Regions from separate parts of the Vallitalea maricola genome, predicted to be linked through region 4. Evidence: predicted binding sites of a transcription regulator. Region 4 holds the regulator's gene; each other region holds the start of a gene.
What was found. The regulator HrcA, encoded in region 4, represses chaperone genes, less so after heat shock. The targets are predictions, from matches to a motif close to TGTTAGCACTCNNNNNNNNNGAGTGCTAACA.
Positions count from the first base shown of each region.

Region 1: the regulator HrcA is predicted to act here: its motif matches at 1,620-1,650, upstream of groES (co-chaperone GroES).
Region 2: the regulator HrcA is predicted to act here: its motif matches at 2,905-2,935, upstream of htpG (molecular chaperone HtpG).
Region 3: the regulator HrcA is predicted to act here: its motif matches at 1,684-1,714, upstream of AACQ14_RS00795 (Hsp20/alpha crystallin family protein).

Region 1 covers NZ_BTPU01000097.1:453-5,248, forward strand. Annotated here, with positions in the region: gene groL (chaperonin GroEL) at 1-1,237, opposite strand, end outside; gene groES (co-chaperone GroES) at 1,289-1,573, opposite strand; gene AACQ14_RS21915 (DNA-3-methyladenine glycosylase family protein) at 1,923-2,801, opposite strand; gene AACQ14_RS21920 (DUF6062 family protein) at 3,015-3,740, shown strand; gene AACQ14_RS21925 (DUF2225 domain-containing protein) at 3,887-4,756, opposite strand.
Region 2 covers NZ_BTPU01000067.1:7,729-12,524, reverse strand. Annotated here, with positions in the region: gene dapA (4-hydroxy-tetrahydrodipicolinate synthase) at 1-97, opposite strand, end outside; lysine riboswitch at 518-697, opposite strand; gene htpG (molecular chaperone HtpG) at 763-2,655, opposite strand; gene AACQ14_RS17750 (DUF5721 family protein) at 2,975-3,463, opposite strand; gene AACQ14_RS17745 (DNA-3-methyladenine glycosylase) at 3,635-4,219, shown strand; gene AACQ14_RS17740 (M18 family aminopeptidase) at 4,365-4,796, shown strand, end outside.
Region 3 covers NZ_BTPU01000002.1:64,254-69,049, forward strand. Annotated here, with positions in the region: gene AACQ14_RS00785 (MDR family MFS transporter) at 1-78, shown strand, start outside; gene AACQ14_RS00790 (MATE family efflux transporter) at 122-1,504, shown strand; gene AACQ14_RS00795 (Hsp20/alpha crystallin family protein) at 1,749-2,195, shown strand; gene AACQ14_RS00800 (MutS-related protein) at 2,382-4,178, shown strand; gene AACQ14_RS00805 (YukJ family protein) at 4,243-4,796, shown strand, end outside.
Region 4 covers NZ_BTPU01000059.1:28,886-33,681, forward strand. Annotated here, with positions in the region: gene lepA (translation elongation factor 4) at 1-315, shown strand, start outside; gene hemW (radical SAM family heme chaperone HemW) at 325-1,464, shown strand; gene hrcA (heat-inducible transcriptional repressor HrcA) at 1,651-2,685, shown strand; gene grpE (nucleotide exchange factor GrpE) at 2,701-3,306, shown strand; gene dnaK (molecular chaperone DnaK) at 3,463-4,796, shown strand, end outside.

The sequences.
Region 1 (4,796 bases), on a different contig from region 4:
CACCTGCAACGATACCTTCTTCTACTGCTGCTCTTGTAGCTGCTAAAGCATCTTCCATACGTAATTTCTTTTCTTGCATTTCTGTTTCTGTTGCTGCTCCAACTTTAATTACAGCAACTCCACCAGCCATCTTAGCTAATCTTTCTTGTAATTTCTCTTTATCAAACTCAGAAGTTGTTTCTTCTATTTGAGCTCTGATTTGGCTAACTCTAGCATTAATATCTTCTTTAGCGCCATCACCATCTACGATTATAGTGTTTTCTTTTTGAACTTTAACAGATTTTGCTTTACCAAGCATCTCAATTGTAGTTTCTTTAAGATCAAGACCTACTTCTTCTGAAATAACAGTACCACCTGTTAAGATTGCTATATCTTGAAGCATTGCTTTTCTTCTATCGCCAAAACCAGGAGCTTTAACAGCTACAACACTGAATGTTCCTCTTAAACGGTTAAGAACTAATGTAGCTAATGCTTCGCCTTCTACATCTTCGGCGATGATTAATAACTTAGATCCTGATTGGATTATTTGCTCAAGAATAGGTAATATCTCTTGAATATTACTGATTTTCTTATCTGTAATTAAGATATATGGATTATCTAAATCAGCAACCATCTTATCCATATCTGTTGCCATATAAGGTGATAAGTAACCTCTATCAAATTGCATACCTTCAACTAATTCAAGTTCAGTTTCCATTGTTTTTGATTCTTCAATCGTGATAACTCCATCATTAGAAACTTTTTCCATTGCATCAGCAATTAATTGTCCTACTTCTTCATCACCAGCTGAAATTGCAGCAACTTTTGCAATTTGGTCTTTACCAGTTAATGCACTGCTCATTTCTTTGATAGCTTCAACTGTTTTCTTAGTAGCTTCTTTCATACCTCTTCTAAGAATAATAGGATTAGCTCCTGCTGCTATATTCTTGATTCCTTCTTGAATCATTGATTGTGCTAATACTGTAGCAGTAGTAGTTCCATCACCTGCAACATCATTAGTTTTAGTGGCAACTTCTTTAACAAGTTGTGCACCCATGTTTTCAAAAGCATCTTCTAATTCAATTTCTTTTGCTATTGTAACACCATCATTAGTAATAAGTGGTGTACCGAATTTTTTATCTAAAACAACATTTCTTCCTTTTGGTCCTAGTGTTACTTTTACTGTATCTGCTAATTGGTTAACTCCTGCTTCTAAAGCAGTTCTTGCATTTGCACCAAATTTAATTTCTTTAGCCATTATGTAGCCCTCCTTGTTTTCTTTGTTTTTATTTTTATTTCAATTCAATGATTATTCAACTATTGCTAATATATCACTTTGCTTAACAATGATATACTCATTATCTTCTAGTTTAACTTCTGTACCAGCATATTTTGAATAGATAATCTTATCTCCTACTTTAACTTCCATCTTAACTTCTTTTCCTTCAACCATTCCACCTGGTCCTACAGCAACTACTTCTGCTTCTTGTGGCTTTTCTTTTGCTCCAGTAGGTAATACGATACCTGATTTAGTTACTTGTTCAGCCTCTAATTGTTTAATTACTACTCTGTCTCCTAAAGGTACTAATTTCATGTTTATTTACCTCCTTATAATTATCTTTCATATTTTCTTTTTCTGTTGTTAGCACTCTCTTCAATCGAGTGCTAATCTCAAGGTATATATTATTAAAATAGGCAATTAATTGCAAATGTTTATTTTAACCATTTTCATCCATTATATAATGTTAACTCTTCTTACCTTTCGCATACTCTTGTTTTCTTCAATTTGCTCCTATTTTCGTTATATTATAGTTTAGATTCATATATTCCTTGATTATAATAGCATGGGATATATTTATTTTATTTTTGTATTATAGTTTATAATTTGTTTATAGCTAATATATATTTTCACCATTAGTACTAAGGTTTATACAACTTGATTATCATTTTTTGCCAATCTTGAAATCCCTGGCATAATAAAATAGGAATTGCTGTGCAAATCCTGCTAAAGTTCCATAATGTTCTACCGCAAATTCATGTATAGCTTTTATTTTTGTATCCTTATTAAAATAATAATGCTCCATTATTCTTTTAACCCAAACATCAGTAGGGAATACTTCGTATCTCTTAGCTCCAAAGAGTAATACACAATCTGCTACTTTTGGGCCAACCCCTTTGATTTTCATCAACTCATTCTTTGCTTCTTCAATTTCCATGGAAGCTAAGCTAACCAAATCTACTTCCTTATTGATAACTTTTCTACACGCATCAACAATATATGGTGCTCTAAAACCAACTTTCAGATCTCTTAGGTCTTGTTCACTTGCAGCTGATAGTTGTTCTATAGTAGGAAAAGAATAGTATTTAACATTATCTTCTTCCCCAATGTAAGTACCGTATTTTTTAGAGAGCTCTTCTATTAATATTTTAATATGTGTAATGTTTTTATTTTGAGATATGATAAATGAGATAAGAGTTTCCCATGTATCCTGTTGTAAAATTCTTATACCACCTTTTTCTGAAACTGCCTTATGTAAATGTTCATCTATGTTACTAAGTACTTTCTTAATATTTCCATAATCTCTCCCCAAGTCAAAATAATTTGTCCATATTGTATCAAAATCATTTGTGTTTGTATTATGGAAAATGATTTTATTATCTCCTTGAGTGACTCTTAATATCTTGTCATAAGCAATTAACAGATAATCTTTATCCGATTGTTTATAGAATCTAAAACATTGACCACATTCTAAGATATGTTCAATATCAAAATCAATATAATCATTAACTAGTATATTATTATTTTCTACAATATATTCCATTATTTACCCTCCTAAGATAATCTATATATATTGAACTTAAACTTCTAACACCCATTTCAATAAGTTCAATATATTTCCTTAATTCAAATTATATATCTAATAAACTCTATCACTTATCCCTTATTTATGCTATACTCAATATATTCCATATGCTTATAAAGAAGTTCCAGCTTCTATATCATAGAATATATTATAAAACAAGTGGGTGTAAAAATGAAAGAAAAAATATATACAATTCCTGTAATCGATTCATTTAAAGAAGAAGGTGAATGTCCTTTTTGCAATATGTACAAGACTCTAGAGGAAAATACAATCCAATTTGTACTAGGTCCATCTTATATGGAAACAGATGTAAGGGAAAAAACTAATAATCTTGGATTTTGCAAAGAACATTTAACTAAAATGTACACTAACAAAAACAGATTAGGTCTTGCTCTTATGCTTAACAGTCATCTTGATAATTTACAAAAAGAAGTTGAAAGTCTTATTTCATCTGGCAATCCAAAATCAAAGAAAAAGCTATTCTCCAAAAATGATAAAAGTGATACAAAACTATTTACCTATCTAAAAGAAAAGGAATCAAGTTGTTACATATGCGATAGAATAGAATCTACCTTTCAGAAATATACTGATACGTTTTTCTATCTACTAAAAAAAGATAAATCTTTTATTGATTTACTCAAATCAAGTAAAGGATTCTGCCTAAACCATTTTGCATTACTTTATAATGAAGCACCAAAATATCTAAATGATTCTCAGCTTGAATCATTCATTGATATCATTGTATCTGTTGAAATTGATAATCTTAACCGTTTAAAAGAAGACTTAGATTGGTTTATTCAAAAAAATGATTACAGATTTGCAGATGAACCTTGGAAAAATTCTAAAGACGCTCTAATAAGGACTATGTTAAAAATAAACAGCCTCAATGTTAATTGATTCAACTATCTTAAAGTATTCTTGGATATATAGTTATAAAACTTTGGAAGATAGACTAGCTTTAGCCATTCATAGCTTTTAACCTTGTCTATCTTCCTTGATATTAACGTAAAATATATAATCCTATTTAATTTTCATATTTAAATTTAATCATCAATTTCAATATTATTTCTAGCATTTATCCTTTTCTGTTGTTTAACAAGATTTTTAATATTTCTAGCTTTATCTTTTAATCTTTCATTAGCTGTTTTTGATACTATCACTTTTGATACCCATTTAGTTGATTCATCCAATTTTCCTAATTTTCTAGCTAAATCACCAATTAAATACATTACTGTCATTTCCTGCATACCACATACTGGAAAGTCTTCATTTTCATATGTATTAATAAATCCTTCATATGCCTTTTCTATAAAAATCATTTCATATTTATGGTTTTCTTCTATCAATTCATGAGAAGGATTCTCATTTTGTAATAACTCCTCAGAATAACATCTGTATAGCCAAGCAATCTTAAGACATATATAAGCTTTTTCACTTGCTTTCACTTTTTTCACTACGGCATTCAGTAAAGCTAATTTGTACCTTTCAATAGCTACTTCGTATGTATATTCATCTGGATATTCTCTTCCTCTATAGGTGTTGGATATTTGTTTTTTAATCCAATCTGCTTGTGTGCCTGTTATTTTTTTAAAAAATTTACTTAGAGCTGCATACCCACAGCAATTACAAAGGATGACATCATACATATAAGGAGTAATAATATCATATTTAGGTCTTAGATCAGTATCAATAGACAATAATTTAGCTTTACCTGCTCTTACCGTTCTAGTAATAAATTTTTCACCACAAACGGGACATAATACTTTCCTATCATAAAGTAAATCTTTTGCTGAAATTTTAGACATTTTTTTTATTTTCATTTCCGCTCTCTTCTTCTTTTCATCTTCAAATATATCCATTGCTTTAATATTGTTAAATCCTAATTTCTCTAGTCCAGAAAATATATCACTCATAAAATTACACCTTTTCTATTGTGGTATATTAGAATCAATT
Region 2 (4,796 bases), on a different contig from region 4:
GAAAATCAATTAATTTCTCTAATCCTTCAAAGTTAACACTCATATCATCGTTAAATGGTGTTACTATCGCTACACCAGATCCTGTAAAAATAGACATATAACAACCTCCTAAGATTTTATATACAAAATTATTTACCTACATCTATAAACTTTACATTTTATTATTACTTTCTATTTTCCTTGAAATCTTTTATGTGACACAGTCACTCATGTTTATCTTATAGAAAAGTCTATTTCTAAAGCATATGAAATGCTTAAAATAGCTTTTTATTCTACTTTAGTATATCTGTTTTTCACCAAAACATCAATATAAGGTAAGCAAATATTTACGATTTCATGTGGAAAATTATTTTTATGATTACCAGACCTCCTATTTCTATTACTTACTTAATATATTATATTGCTATTAACTAAAATAATTGAAATTTTTGTTTAATATTTCAGTATTTAGTGGAGGATAAAATTTTAATAAAAAACAGTCGGCGTTACGTGCCGACTGTGATAATCAATATTAAATGTCACAAGTAGCACCCCATATATAATATTATATATGACAGTTATATAGCTATTGACTATATACCCAGACAGAAAATAAACAGGTATTTTCTTCTTCGGCACCTTACCCTTTCAGCAATCATCACTTTTGCCTGAACAAATCAAATTACTTACTAATGTAAAATGCTCCTCTACCATACTAAACTATTAAATTTTGTATTATAATATCACTAATGTAGATATTTGTCAAATATTATCTATTAAAGATTAGATTAATTTTTGAAGAATCTTATTACTTCTTTCAATGAATTTAGTCATTGCTTCAGGGGATAACTGTTTATGACTTATCATAGCTAAATCATAAATTTGATTACAGAATATATCAGTATTTTCGTTATCCTTATTATCAATGATATATTTAACTAACTTGTTTTTCTTGTTAAGTAGAAGACTTTCATTACTTGGCATAGCTGCACTGTCCATTCCAAACATACCGTACATTTTGCTCATATCCTGCATTCTACGAGATTCTTCAGGTAATATTATCATAGCTGAAATATCTTCTGATTTTAGATTCTCCATAGTTACATTAAGATTTTCATTAGCAAGAGCTTTTCTGAATATAGTTTGAACTTCTTCACTAAGCTTTTTATTGTCTTCTTCACTTGTACTGTCTTCATCTTTTAGACTATCAGTAAGGTCAGCATCTATTCTAGCAAATTTTATATTATTTTCACTTTCCTTCATCTCAATATGTGAAATATATGGCTGGTCAATAGTTGTATTCATTATGACAGCTTCCATACCATTATCTTTGAACATCTTGATGTATTGAGATTGAAGAGTTTCATCTGTTACATAGTAGACTTTATTTTCATGTTTTTCTTTATTTCTATCTAAATACTCTTCAAGAGTTACATAATCACCTGTTGTTGTTTTATATAAGATGATTCCCTTTGTTTTGTCAAAGAACTTATCATCTTTTAAGCATCCGAATTTAATGAATGGATGAATATCATCCCAGAACTTTTCATAGGATTCTTTTTCTTTCTTATATAATGAATTAAGTTTGTCAGCAACTTTTTTAGTGATGTAGTTAGAAATTTTCTTAACGAATCCATCATTTTGTAAGAAACTTCTTGATACATTAAGTGGAAGGTCAGGACAATCTAAAACACCTTTTAACAATAGTAAGAATTCAGGAATAACCTCTTTGATATTATCAGCAACAAATACTTGGTTATTATATAACTTGATTTGTCCTTCCATTGTATCAAATTGATTTCCAAGTTTAGGGAAGTAGAGGATTCCTTTTAAGTTGAATGGATAATCCATATTAAGGTGAATCCAGAATAAAGGTTCTTTGAAATCCATAAAAATCTTTCTATAGAATTCCTTATATTCTTCATCAGTACACTCATTAGGTTTCTTTAAGTATAGAGGTGTAGTATCATTTAATGGTTTTGGTGCTTCAGGTTCTTTTGCCTCACCATTTGCATCTTCATTTTCTACCTTAGGCTCTTCTTTATTAGGATTGATAAGGTAGATTTCTATAGGCATTAGAGAACAATATTTTTGGATAGTGCTTTTGACTGTCCATTCATTCAAGAAGTCTTTTCCATCTTCACCAATACTTAATGTAATCTTAGTTCCTCTTTCAGTCCTATCACTATCGCTCATTTCATATTCATTACCACCGTCACTTACCCAACGTACTGCTTTTGCTCCTTCTTGATAAGAAAGAGTATCTATTGTAACTTTTTCTGCTACCATGAAGGCAGAATAGAAACCAAGTCCAAAATGACCGATAATCTGATCTTCATTAGCCTTATCTTTATATTTATTAAGAAAATCTTCAGCACCAGAGAAAGCAATTTGGTTAATATATTGTTTAACCTCTTCATCAGTCATACCGATACCATTATCTATAAAAGTCAAAGTTTTCTCTTTGTCATCAACGATAACTTCAATCTTGAATTCATTATCTTCTGGTAGAGATGCCTCTCCCATTGCATCCAATTTCTTTAATTTTGTTATAGCATCACAACCATTGGAAATAAGCTCTCTTACAAATATATCGTGGTCAGAATATAACCATTTCTTTATTATTGGAAAAATATTTTCACTATGGATGGATAAATTCCCTTTTTCAGTACTCATTCTTAACTCCTCCTAACGTTTTTCGTAAAGTAATTTTTATTTATATTGTAGGAATCCCAACAAATGATTTAATACTTCCCTATACCATTGGAGCGACTGTTAGTTACTTTAGTCACTACTTAGCTGCATATTTCATTAGGAATTCCATAAAGTATTAATAATTATGTCTAACTAAAATAGAAAAATTATATGTGTTATTAAAACTTATATAAAATATAATAAATGTATTTTCAATAGATGTCAAGATAAAATTAGCACTCGTCTAAGAAGAGTGCTAACAAAAAGATGTTTTAATATTGTAAACTGTGTATTTAAGCCTTTAAACAGCTATACCATGTTTTTTGAAAAATGTTTTTACAGAGTTATCCCAATAACTTTCTAAAGTTTTATCTAACGTAAATATATTCATGGAGCTTCCAGTAGTACACTTTAGAACGTTATCTTCAAATAAGATATTGATGAATAATCCATTTACATTATCAGCTTTAATACTTAATTCATGTTTATTAACCATGCTTTCTATTTTATCATGGGGTAGGGAAAAGACAATCTTCAGATATGAAGGGGTCTTGTTACCTTTTATCATATAGAAAGCAATATCCTTTATCTCTGACCATTTAACCAGTTTTCTATGTCCAAGTATCTCTATTTCATCTGACGATAGGTATTTTTTATTTAAATCACAAGATATATTAAACTTAGTAAAAGTATGAAGTTCTACACTTGATACTTCAAATTCATCAAACATTTTATCTCTTAATAGATTATTCATAAAAAGTTTTATATCAATTACGTTAAAAGATACCATTTAGCACCATTCCTTCCAAATTACCTATCGATATTATACCCTTAAAGTATATCATACAAAATAGAGGTAGAACTTTCAATACTTTTATTGTAATATTATTAAGTAAGTAGTATATCGATTAAAGCATTGTATAATTTTAAAAATATGTATAGAAAGTAGAGTTGTTTACATATGAATAAATTAAGTAGAGATTTCTATGAAAGAGATACATTGGTAGTTGCAAAAGAATTATTAGGTAAGTATCTAGTATATAATGATAACGATGAAGAGGTTGTAGTAAAAATAACTGAAGTTGAAGCATACAAAGGTATTGATGATAAAGCTTGCCATACTTATGGAGGGAGAAGAACACCTAGAACCGAAGTAATGTGGGGTGAAGCTGGACATGCGTATATTTACATCATATATGGGATGTATTATTGCCTTAATGTAGTTACAGAAAATATTGATAATCCATGCGCTGTGTTGATTAGAGGAGTAAAACCAGTTAAAAATATTACTAAAATGTCTTACAATAGATATAATAAAGCTTATGAAGAGCTTAACAGTTATCAAAAGAAAAATTTTTCTAATGGACCAGGTAAGCTATGTAAAGCCTTATCCCTTGACCTTACTCAAAATGGAATGGATTTGCTTTCTGACAATTTATATATATATGATAACAAAGAAAATATTGTAGACATAAAAAAATCAAAACGAATCAATATTGATTATGCTGAAGAAGCAGCTGATTATTTGTGGAGATTTTATATATAAGTTGAATTATAGACAAAACGAAACAAGAGCTCTAATTCGGCATATAAAGATAATGTAGTAAATATAAACTTTCCCACTACAAACAGTCATGTTCTGAACTAAAGGTGGTAAGTTGAATTAACGATTAAAGAAAGGAAAATAAAAAATGAGAACAAGTATGAGTTATGCAAAAGATTTATTGACATTTATTAAAAACAGTCCTTCACCATATCATGGAGTTATAGAAGGCAAGAAATTACTTGATAGAGCAGGATTTAAAGAACTCAAAATGAAAGATGAGTGGCAGATGCAAAGAGGTGGCAAATATTATATTATCCCTTATTCATCAACAATAATAGCTTTTACAGTAGGAGAGTTAGTTGATGATATGGGATACAAAATAATATTATCCCATACTGATAGTCCAAGTTTCAAGATAAAACCTATCTCTGAAATTAAAACAGAAAATTATATTACACTTAATACAGAAGTCTATGGAGGACCTATATATTATACATGGTTGGATAGACCTTTATCATTAGCTGGTAAAGTAGCATTAAAATCAGATAATCTCATGAAACCAACAATAAAGTATATA
Region 3 (4,796 bases), on a different contig from region 4:
TTATTTACAAAAGAAAAACGTTACAATGAAAACATTGATAACGTTCAGGAATTACTTTCTGAAAAAGAGGCATCATAACAATAAAGTTATAGATTAAGGGTTATATAGAAAGGATTTACTTATGAAGAATAAAAATATAGACGCGACTAAAGGTGATATAAAGAAAAATCTGTGGATACTGGCATGGCCTATAATGATAGGTAATCTGATACAGGTTATATATAATATGACAGATACATATTGGGTAGGGAAACTTGACAATAGTACTGAAGCCATTGCAGCTGTTACTATTACATTTTCAGTTGTATTTGTATTAGTTTCATTAGCAGCTGGATTGGGTATAGGGTCAGCAACATTAGCAGCTCAATACTATGGTGCTAGAGAATATAAGAAGGTTGATGAAGTAGCCTATACATCATTAATTGTTATTGGTGCTATTGCATTGGTTTTTGTTGCTGGAGGCATAATTTTTTACAAGCAGCTTTTTGACCTATTACAGACGCCAGATAATATTATACCTATAGCAAAAGATTATTTCATTATAATAATGGTAGGTATGATATTCATGTTCATATTCTTTATTATGAGTGGGATATTACGTGGAATTGGAGATACTAGAACACCTATGATTGCAGGTATAGTCTCTGGTGTAATAAATATGATATTGGACCCATTTCTTATATTTGGATGGGGGATATTCCCTGAACTAGGTATTTCGGGAGCTGCTTATGCAACTGTAATATCTAGAGTATTTGCTTCAGGATACATTTTTTATGTAGTACTCAGGGGTAAGACTTTCTTGAAAATGAACTTACGTAATATAAAAGTTGATTTAAAAATTACTAAACAATTATTTAAGATTGGAGTACCTTCTAGTATTTCACAAGCTGTAATAAGCCTAGGTGGAACGGTTATTATCAGTAGAGTAAATATGTTTGGTGATGTTGCAATAGCAACACATGGTATTGGTAATAGATTGGAATCACTGTTGGCTATGCCTACAATGGGACTGGCTCAAGCTGCAAGTTCAATAGTTGGACAGAATCTAGGTGCTGGACAAAAGGAACGAGCATTCAAGAGTGGTAAATATGCCATGAAAGCATCATTTATCATACTTATAATATTGGGAGCTATTTTTGCAATATTCCCTACAGTATTTTTTGATATATTCTCTGATGATAAAGAAGTAATAGGAATGGGACGTTATTATATATATGGAATAACATTATTATATGCATTTGTAGGTTGTAGAATTGTCATGTCCAATGTATTCCAAGGAGCAGGAGCTGCTTCGGTATCCATGTGGTTAAGCTTAATCTGCTTATGGGGATTTCGGGTTCCACTTTCTTATGCACTATCATATACTCCATTAGGAATAAAAGGATTATGGTCAGGAGTAGGATTATCTTTCATTGTTAGTTTCTTTTTTATGTATTACTTCTATAAAAAAGGAAAATGGATGGATAAGGTTGTTGTAGAAAAGAAAGAACCCTTAGAGGCATAATATATTAATTAGAATACGGGGCTGTGGGATAATACCAAAAATGTATTATCCGATAGCCTCTTTTTTTATGCTTATTTATCTGTTATTTCAATCAATTTAACTCTTAATATTTTTTTGTGAAAAAATTTAAATATACTCTTGACAAAAATCTCTAAAAGGGATATATTATATATAGAAATTGTTAGCACTCGATTAGAGTGAGTGCTAACAATGGAAAATAAATTATGATATAGGAGGAATTAATATGTTTGGATTAACACCATTTAATAACAACCCAATTAGGAAAAGTAACTCGTTTAACAATGATTTTTATGACATGATTGATGACTTCTTTAATAATAGTTTTTTACCTGTAAGAAATTTGTATAACGACACATTTAAAGTAGATGTGAAAGAGTCAGATAAAGATTATTTAGTAGAAGCTGAGTTACCAGGAATTAATAAAGAAGATGTGAAACTCGATTATAATGATAGTAGACTAACAATTAATGTCAATCATGAAGAAAACGTAGATGAAGAAAAAGATTATTATATCCATAGGGAAAGAAAAAGAACTTCTATGCAAAGAGGAATATATTTGAAGGATATCGTTCCCGAAGAAATTTCAGCTCAATTAAAAGATGGTGTATTGAAGATCGTAGTTCCTAAAAAGGAAAAATCCGATAATACATTTAATATAGAAGTCAATTAAGAGATAGAGCCCATAGAGGCTCTATTTCTATTAATATCCTGTATTTGATAAATTATATGTTATAAGATTATTTAATTTTTATATATATTCACACTTTAAAAAGATTATTATATGTGGTATTGTTGTATTAAAAACTATTGGATTTAATTATAGTAATAAAATTTAGTAAATGGAGTGTGAATAATAATGAACCCAAAAAGAGAATACATAAAGGGAAAAGATACGTATAATAAGGAGTTAGACAAGCTTAATCATAAAATCAATATCTATGGTAATGTTAGACTTATTGTAATTCTTTTAGGATTAGGATTTACTATATGGTCATATACTAGAAAATCTTATCTACTTAGCTTGAACAGTTTAATTATTACACTGGTTATTTTTATCAGCTTAATAATTATACACCAAAAAAATATTGACCTAAGGCCTAGGCTGACAGCACTTTGTAAAATCAATGAAAACGGTATTAAGCGTCTAAGGGGAGAATGGAAAAAATTCCAGAAGAATGGTAAAGAATTCATTGATGAAGATCATAATTATTCATGGGATTTAGATTTATTCGGTAAGAATTCCTTGTTTCAATGGATAAATCATACTAACACTCCAATGGGTAAGAAGAAGTTAAGAGATGCACTTATAAAACCCAATAAAAATATTGAACTAATAAGAAAAAGACAACAAGCCATAATAGAGCTTTCTAAAAATATGAATTGGGTTCATGAATTAGAAGCAGCGGGCATGTTAGAAGATAATGACAGTATAGATGAAGGAGAGTTAATAAAATGGAGTAAGGATATAGCACCATTCTATCTAAATAATCTATTAGGATTATTTGTAAAGATATTACCTATAGTTTCCATTTTAACTATTGTACTGCCTTTTTGTATACCATCTTTTTCACATATATATGGATTGGTATTCATAAGTATACAGATAATTGTTGCTTTCATAGGTCTTAATAAAAGGCATACAAGGTTATCTACTATCGACGATTTCAGAAAACAGATATCCATATACGATAAGATGATCAAGTTAATTGAATCACAAGATTTTGAATCAAGTTTATTACAAGACTTGAAGAAACAAATGGAAAGTGATAATGAACTTACTTCTCAGCAGATAAAAAAGCTGGATAGTATTATGGATATGTTCAATATCAGACATTTTCAATTCTATTTGATATTCGATATACTTACATTATGGGATTATCAATGTGCTATTTCACTTGAGAATTGGAAGAACAAATATGGAAAAAATCTTCCAAAATGGTTGGATTCATTGGGAGAAATTGAAGCTCTAGCAAGTCTTGCTACAGTAGTCTATGAACAACCAGATTGGGTAATGCCTACTATTACTAAAGAATATAGAGTATCAGCTACTGATATAGGACATCCTTTGATAAATGCAAGAGACAGAGTATGCAATAATGTTACTTTTGGGGGAAGACATTCTTCTCTTTTGGTAACAGGTTCCAATATGTCAGGTAAAAGTACGTTTCTCAGAACTATAGGAATTAATCTAGTATTAGCTTATGCTGGAGCTCCAGTATGTGCAAAAGAGTTTTGCTGTCCTATGATGGATTTATATACTTCTATGAGAGTAAAAGATGATATAGATAACAAAATATCTTCATTCTATGCAGAGTTATTAAGAATCAAAAAAATAATTGGGGCTACTAATGAAGGTAAAAAAGTATTCTATCTATTAGATGAAATATTTAAAGGTACCAACTCAAGAGATAGGCATATAGGTGCTAGAACCTTAATTAAAAAATTATGTAAAGGAAATACGTTAGGACTTGTTTCAACTCATGACTTGGAATTAGCTGATTTAGAATCAGAATCTGATTCTAGAGTCAAGAATTATCATTTTCAAGAACACTATAAGGATAATAAGATATTATTCGATTATAAATTATATTCAGGTGTTTCCAATACATTTAATGCGGTATTTTTAATGAAGGAAATTGGGATAGATATATAAGATTTTCTTTGATATAATTAAATGAGTTAAGTTATTTTCTATATCAGGTGGAAAGGGGAACCTCATGAGTTTACAAGCTTACGGACTATTAAAGGGCAAAGCAGTAGCAACAAAAGAAGAAAGAGATAATAACAGACCTCATTATCATATTCATGTTAAAGCCAATGAAGAAAACTATAGAATATCAATCAATATAAAGTCAAATGATGTATTATCCGAATTACTTTTTTATACTAATGAAAATTTTGAACATGGAATAACTTCAATAATTACTGAATTACCATATGGATTTTATTTCAGTAACTGTGTATCTATTGATTATATACGAGGAAACATGGGGTTTTCTAGAGATGATATGAAGAAAATTCCTCATGACAAAGCTGGACCTAATAATGACCTTAATGAGAAACTAAATTACTACATAGATAAAGCAATTTCATCTGAAGATACTGATATTTATATATATGGGTCAAAATGGAAAACTGGTAATTACTGTAAAGTAGATAGGATTTTTGGCTTTAGTCCTTCAATGGGTATGCATGATATCCATATGAATCAAGGTAATATTAGAAAGTGGAAAAAAGATAGTGGAGTATGGCAAGACGGGTGTCTTTTTAT
Region 4 (4,796 bases):
GATGCATTATCTTTTATCGTTCATGTTGATAAAGCATATGATAGAGGAAGAAAGATAGCAGAGAAATTGAAGACAGAAATACCTAGACACCTATTTGAAATACCAATACAAGCAGCTGTTGGTAATAAAATAATTGCTAGAGAAACTATTAAAGCCATGAGAAAAGATGTACTTGCTAAATGTTATGGTGGAGATATATCAAGAAAAAGAAAACTTCTTGAAAAACAGAAAAAAGGTAAGAAGAGAATGCGTCAAGTAGGTAATGTAGAAGTACCTCAACAAGCTTTTATGAGTGTGCTTAAGCTAGATGATTAGGTGTTAGAGATGAAAAATATCAGTTTATATATTCATATTCCTTTTTGCAAAAGTAAATGTAATTATTGCGATTTTCTATCTTTTGACAATAAAGATAGTGTCATGAAGGAATATGTAAATGCATTAATCAACGAGATAAAAAGTTATAGTGAACTTACAAAAGAATATAATATGAAAAGTATATTTATAGGCGGTGGTACACCGTCTATTCTGCCATGTTCTGATATAGAAAGAATCTTTGATACCCTAAAATCATATTATAATATTGATAGAGATGCCGAGATAACAATTGAAGCTAATCCAGGAACCCTTGATGAAGAGAAAATTGAAGTGCTTCTTTCATCAGGTGTAAATCGCATAAGCATGGGATTACAATCATGTAATAATAAATTATTAAAGAAACTAGGACGAATCCATACTTGGGATGAATTCCTATTAAATTATGATTTGATTAGAAATAATGGTTTTGAAAATATAAATATAGATTTGATGTTTGCTCTACCAAATCAAACTATCAGTGATATAGAGAATGACTTGAAAAAGATAATCAATCTTAGACCAGAACATATATCTTATTATTCCTTGATAATTGAAGAAGGAACTAAATTTTCTAGGTTATATGATGATAACAAGCTTGTTTTACCAGCTGAAGATGTAGAACGTCATATGTATTGGCTGATTCATGATACACTACAGAATAATGGTTATAAACACTATGAGATATCTAATTATGCTTTGGACAACAGAGAGTGCTATCATAATAAGATATATTGGAAAGAAGAAGAATATATAGGTATTGGGTTAGGGGCTTCCTCATACTTTGAGGGCTTTAGATATAAGAATATCAATAATCTGTTAAATTATATAGATATTAATGGAGATATTAGTAAGCTTAAGGAATGTACTGAGAAAATCAGTAAAAAGACTTCTATTGAAGAATATATGTTTTTAGGACTGAGATTATTAGAAGGTATAGATAAGATTGATTTTTATAATAGATGGGGACATGAAATAGAATATTATTATAAAGATGCTATACAAGAGCTTATAGAAAAAGGACTTATTATGGAAAATGGGTCTAGATTAAAATTAACTAAAAAAGGAGTTGACGTTAGTAATTTTGCATTATCCATGTTTTTGTTTGATTAATATGGCTATAATGGGCTTAAATACAGCTGGTAAAAGATGTTACAAATGTATTAAGCCTAAAAAAAATAATTAAATTTTGCAAAATTACTTGACAAATCTACCTGCAAGTGATATTTTTATTTCAAGCATTAGCACTCATTAGAGTAGAGTGCTAACAAAAAAATAAGCTAACAAAGGTGGTGCGATATGGAACTAAATGATAGAAAGATTAAAATTCTTAGGGCAATAATTTTAAATTACCTAGATACAGCTGAACCAGTAGGTTCAAGAACAATTTCAAAGAATTATGACTTAGGTATAAGTCCTGCTACTATAAGAAATGAAATGTCTGATCTAGAAGAATTAGGTCTTATATTGCAACCTCATACGTCTGCAGGTAGAATTCCATCTGACAAGGGGTATAGGCTATATGTTGATAGGCTTATGAATCTTCATCATGAAGAGATAAATAATGGTTTATATATAGAACAGCTGTTTCAACGTGTAGATAGGATAGAATCTTTGTTAAAAAATATTGCTAAGATGCTGGCAAATGAAACTAATTATGCTACGATTGTTTCATCACCACAGATTAATAAAGCTAAAATAAAAAATATACAATTAATAGGTGTACAGGAAAAAAGAATATTAGCGGTTATAGTAACAGATGGTAATATTATTAAGAATTATATGATCAATATTAATGAACCAGTACATCAAACAATGTTGAATAGATTGACTTTTGTTCTTAATGAACAGTTATATGGACTTACTCTTGAACAGATTAATTTACCACTTATTCAACAACTAAAAGATTTTGCTGGAAGTAACGCTGATATAATCAATAAAGTATTAGATGCCATTTTTGATACTATAAAATCTGTTGATGATACAGAGATCTATACATCTGGTGCAACTAATATATTAAGATTTCCAGAATTCAATGATATATCAAAAGCAACCAATCTAATACATAGACTTGAAGAAAAACAAGTTCTAAGAGATATGGTCTATACTGTATTAGAAGAAAATGGTGTTAATATAAAAGTTACTATTGGTAACGAAAATGTTATTGATGAAATGAAAGATTGTAGTTTGATAACTACTGCTTATAAGCTTGGTGGAGAGAATATTGGATTTATTGGTATCATTGGTCCTAAACGGATGGATTACGAAAATACAATAGGTTCTCTTTCAGGTTTAATGTCAAAAATGGAAGAAATTATTAATAAGTTAAAATAGGAAGGTGGTTATATAGTGGCTAAAGAAAAAGTTTCTGAAGAAAATATTTCAGAAGAAATTAAAGATGAAATAATTAATGAGCAAGAAGTTGAAGAAAAAGATTCAGAAGAAAACTTAGAAGAAGTGGAAGATGTAAAATTAGAAGAAGATTCTACTGGAGAAAATGATATGAATAAAAAACTGAAACAAAAAGAAAAGGAAGTTAACGAATACGTAGATAAATTACAAAGAACTATGGCAGAATTTGATAACTTTAGAAAAAGAACAATAAAAGAAAAGTCTATGATGTATGAAAATGGAGCAAAAGAAACATTAGAAAAATTATTACCTATTGTAGATAATTTTGAACGTGCTCTAGACAGTATTTCAGAAGAACAAAAAGAACTACCTTTTACACAAGGTGTTGAAATGATATTCAAACAGTTAATGAGTACTCTTAACGAACTTGGAGTAGAAGAAATAAAAGCTGAAGGGAATGAGTTTGATCCTAACTTCCATCATGCAGTTACACATGCTGATGACGAGTCATTAGGTGAAAATATAGTTGCAGAAGTATTCCAAAAAGGATATATGTACAACGATTCAGTTTTAAGACATAGCATGGTAAAAGTAGTAAACTAGTTTATCAAGAAAAAATTTAAAGAAATATAGAATGTATGATTATAATATTGTGCATCTTATATATATATTATTAATTACTTAAAAAATAATCTTCGTCGAATAAAATAAAATTATAAAAAACATTGACGAGTATATTGATATGAAGGAGGAAATAAAATGGGTAAAATAATTGGTATTGATTTAGGTACAACTAACTCATGTGTTGCAGTTATGGAAGGTGGAAAGCCAGTAGTAATTGCTAACGCAGAAGGTATTAGAACAACACCATCAGTTGTTGCTTTTACAAAAAATGGAGAAAGATTAGTAGGAGAACCTGCTAAGAGACAGGCGATTACTAATCCTGATAAAACAGTAGCTTCAATTAAGAGACATATGGGTACTGATTTTAGAGTAACTATTGATGATAAAAAATATTCTCCACAAGAAGTTTCAGCTATGATTCTTCAAAAATTAAAATCTGATGCAGAAAGCTATTTAGGTGAAAAGGTTACAGAAGCAGTTATTACAGTTCCTGCATACTTTACAGATAGTCAAAGACAAGCAACTAAGGATTCAGGAAAGATAGCTGGTCTTGAAGTTAAGAGAATTATCAACGAGCCTACAGCTGCAGCTTTAGCCTATGGTCTTGATAATGAAAATGAGCAAAGAATTATGGTTTATGACCTTGGTGGTGGAACATTTGATGTATCTATCATTGAAATCGGAGACGGTGTAATTGAAGTATTAGCTACAAGTGGTAACAACAAACTTGGTGGAGATGACTTTGATGACCGTGTTATGAATTACCTTATAAAAGAATTCAAAACTTCAGATGGTATAGATTTAACTAATGATAAGATGGCTGTTCAAAGATTGAAAGAAGCAGCAGAGAAAGCTAAAAAAGAATTATCATCAGCAACAACAACTAATATTAACTTGCCATTTATTACTGCTACACAAGAAGGACCAAAACATTTAGATATTACACTTACTAGAGCTAAATTTGATGAATTAACAGCTGACCTTGTTCAACAAACAATGGGTCCTGTAAACAATGCTTTAAGAGATTCAGGATTATCAGCAACTGAGCTTGATAAAGTATTATTGGTTGGTGGATCAACACGTATACCAGCTGTACAAGATGCAGTAAACAAATTAACAGGTAAAGAGCCATTCAAAGGTATTAACCCAGATGAATGTGTTGCTATAGGAGCATCCATTCAAGGTGGTAAATTATCAGGTGAAGCTGGAGCTGGAGATATATTACTTCTAGACGTAACACCATTATCACTTGGTATTGAAACATTAGGTGGTGTAGCTACTAAATTAATCGAAAGAAACACTACAATTCCTACTAAGAAGAGTCAAGTATTCTCAACTGCTGCAGATAATCAACCAGCTGTTGATATCCATGTAGTTCAAGGTGAAAGAGAATTTGCTAAGGACAATAAAACGCTTGGAAGATTCCAATTAGATGGAATTCCACCAGCACCAAGAGGAATCCCTCAAAT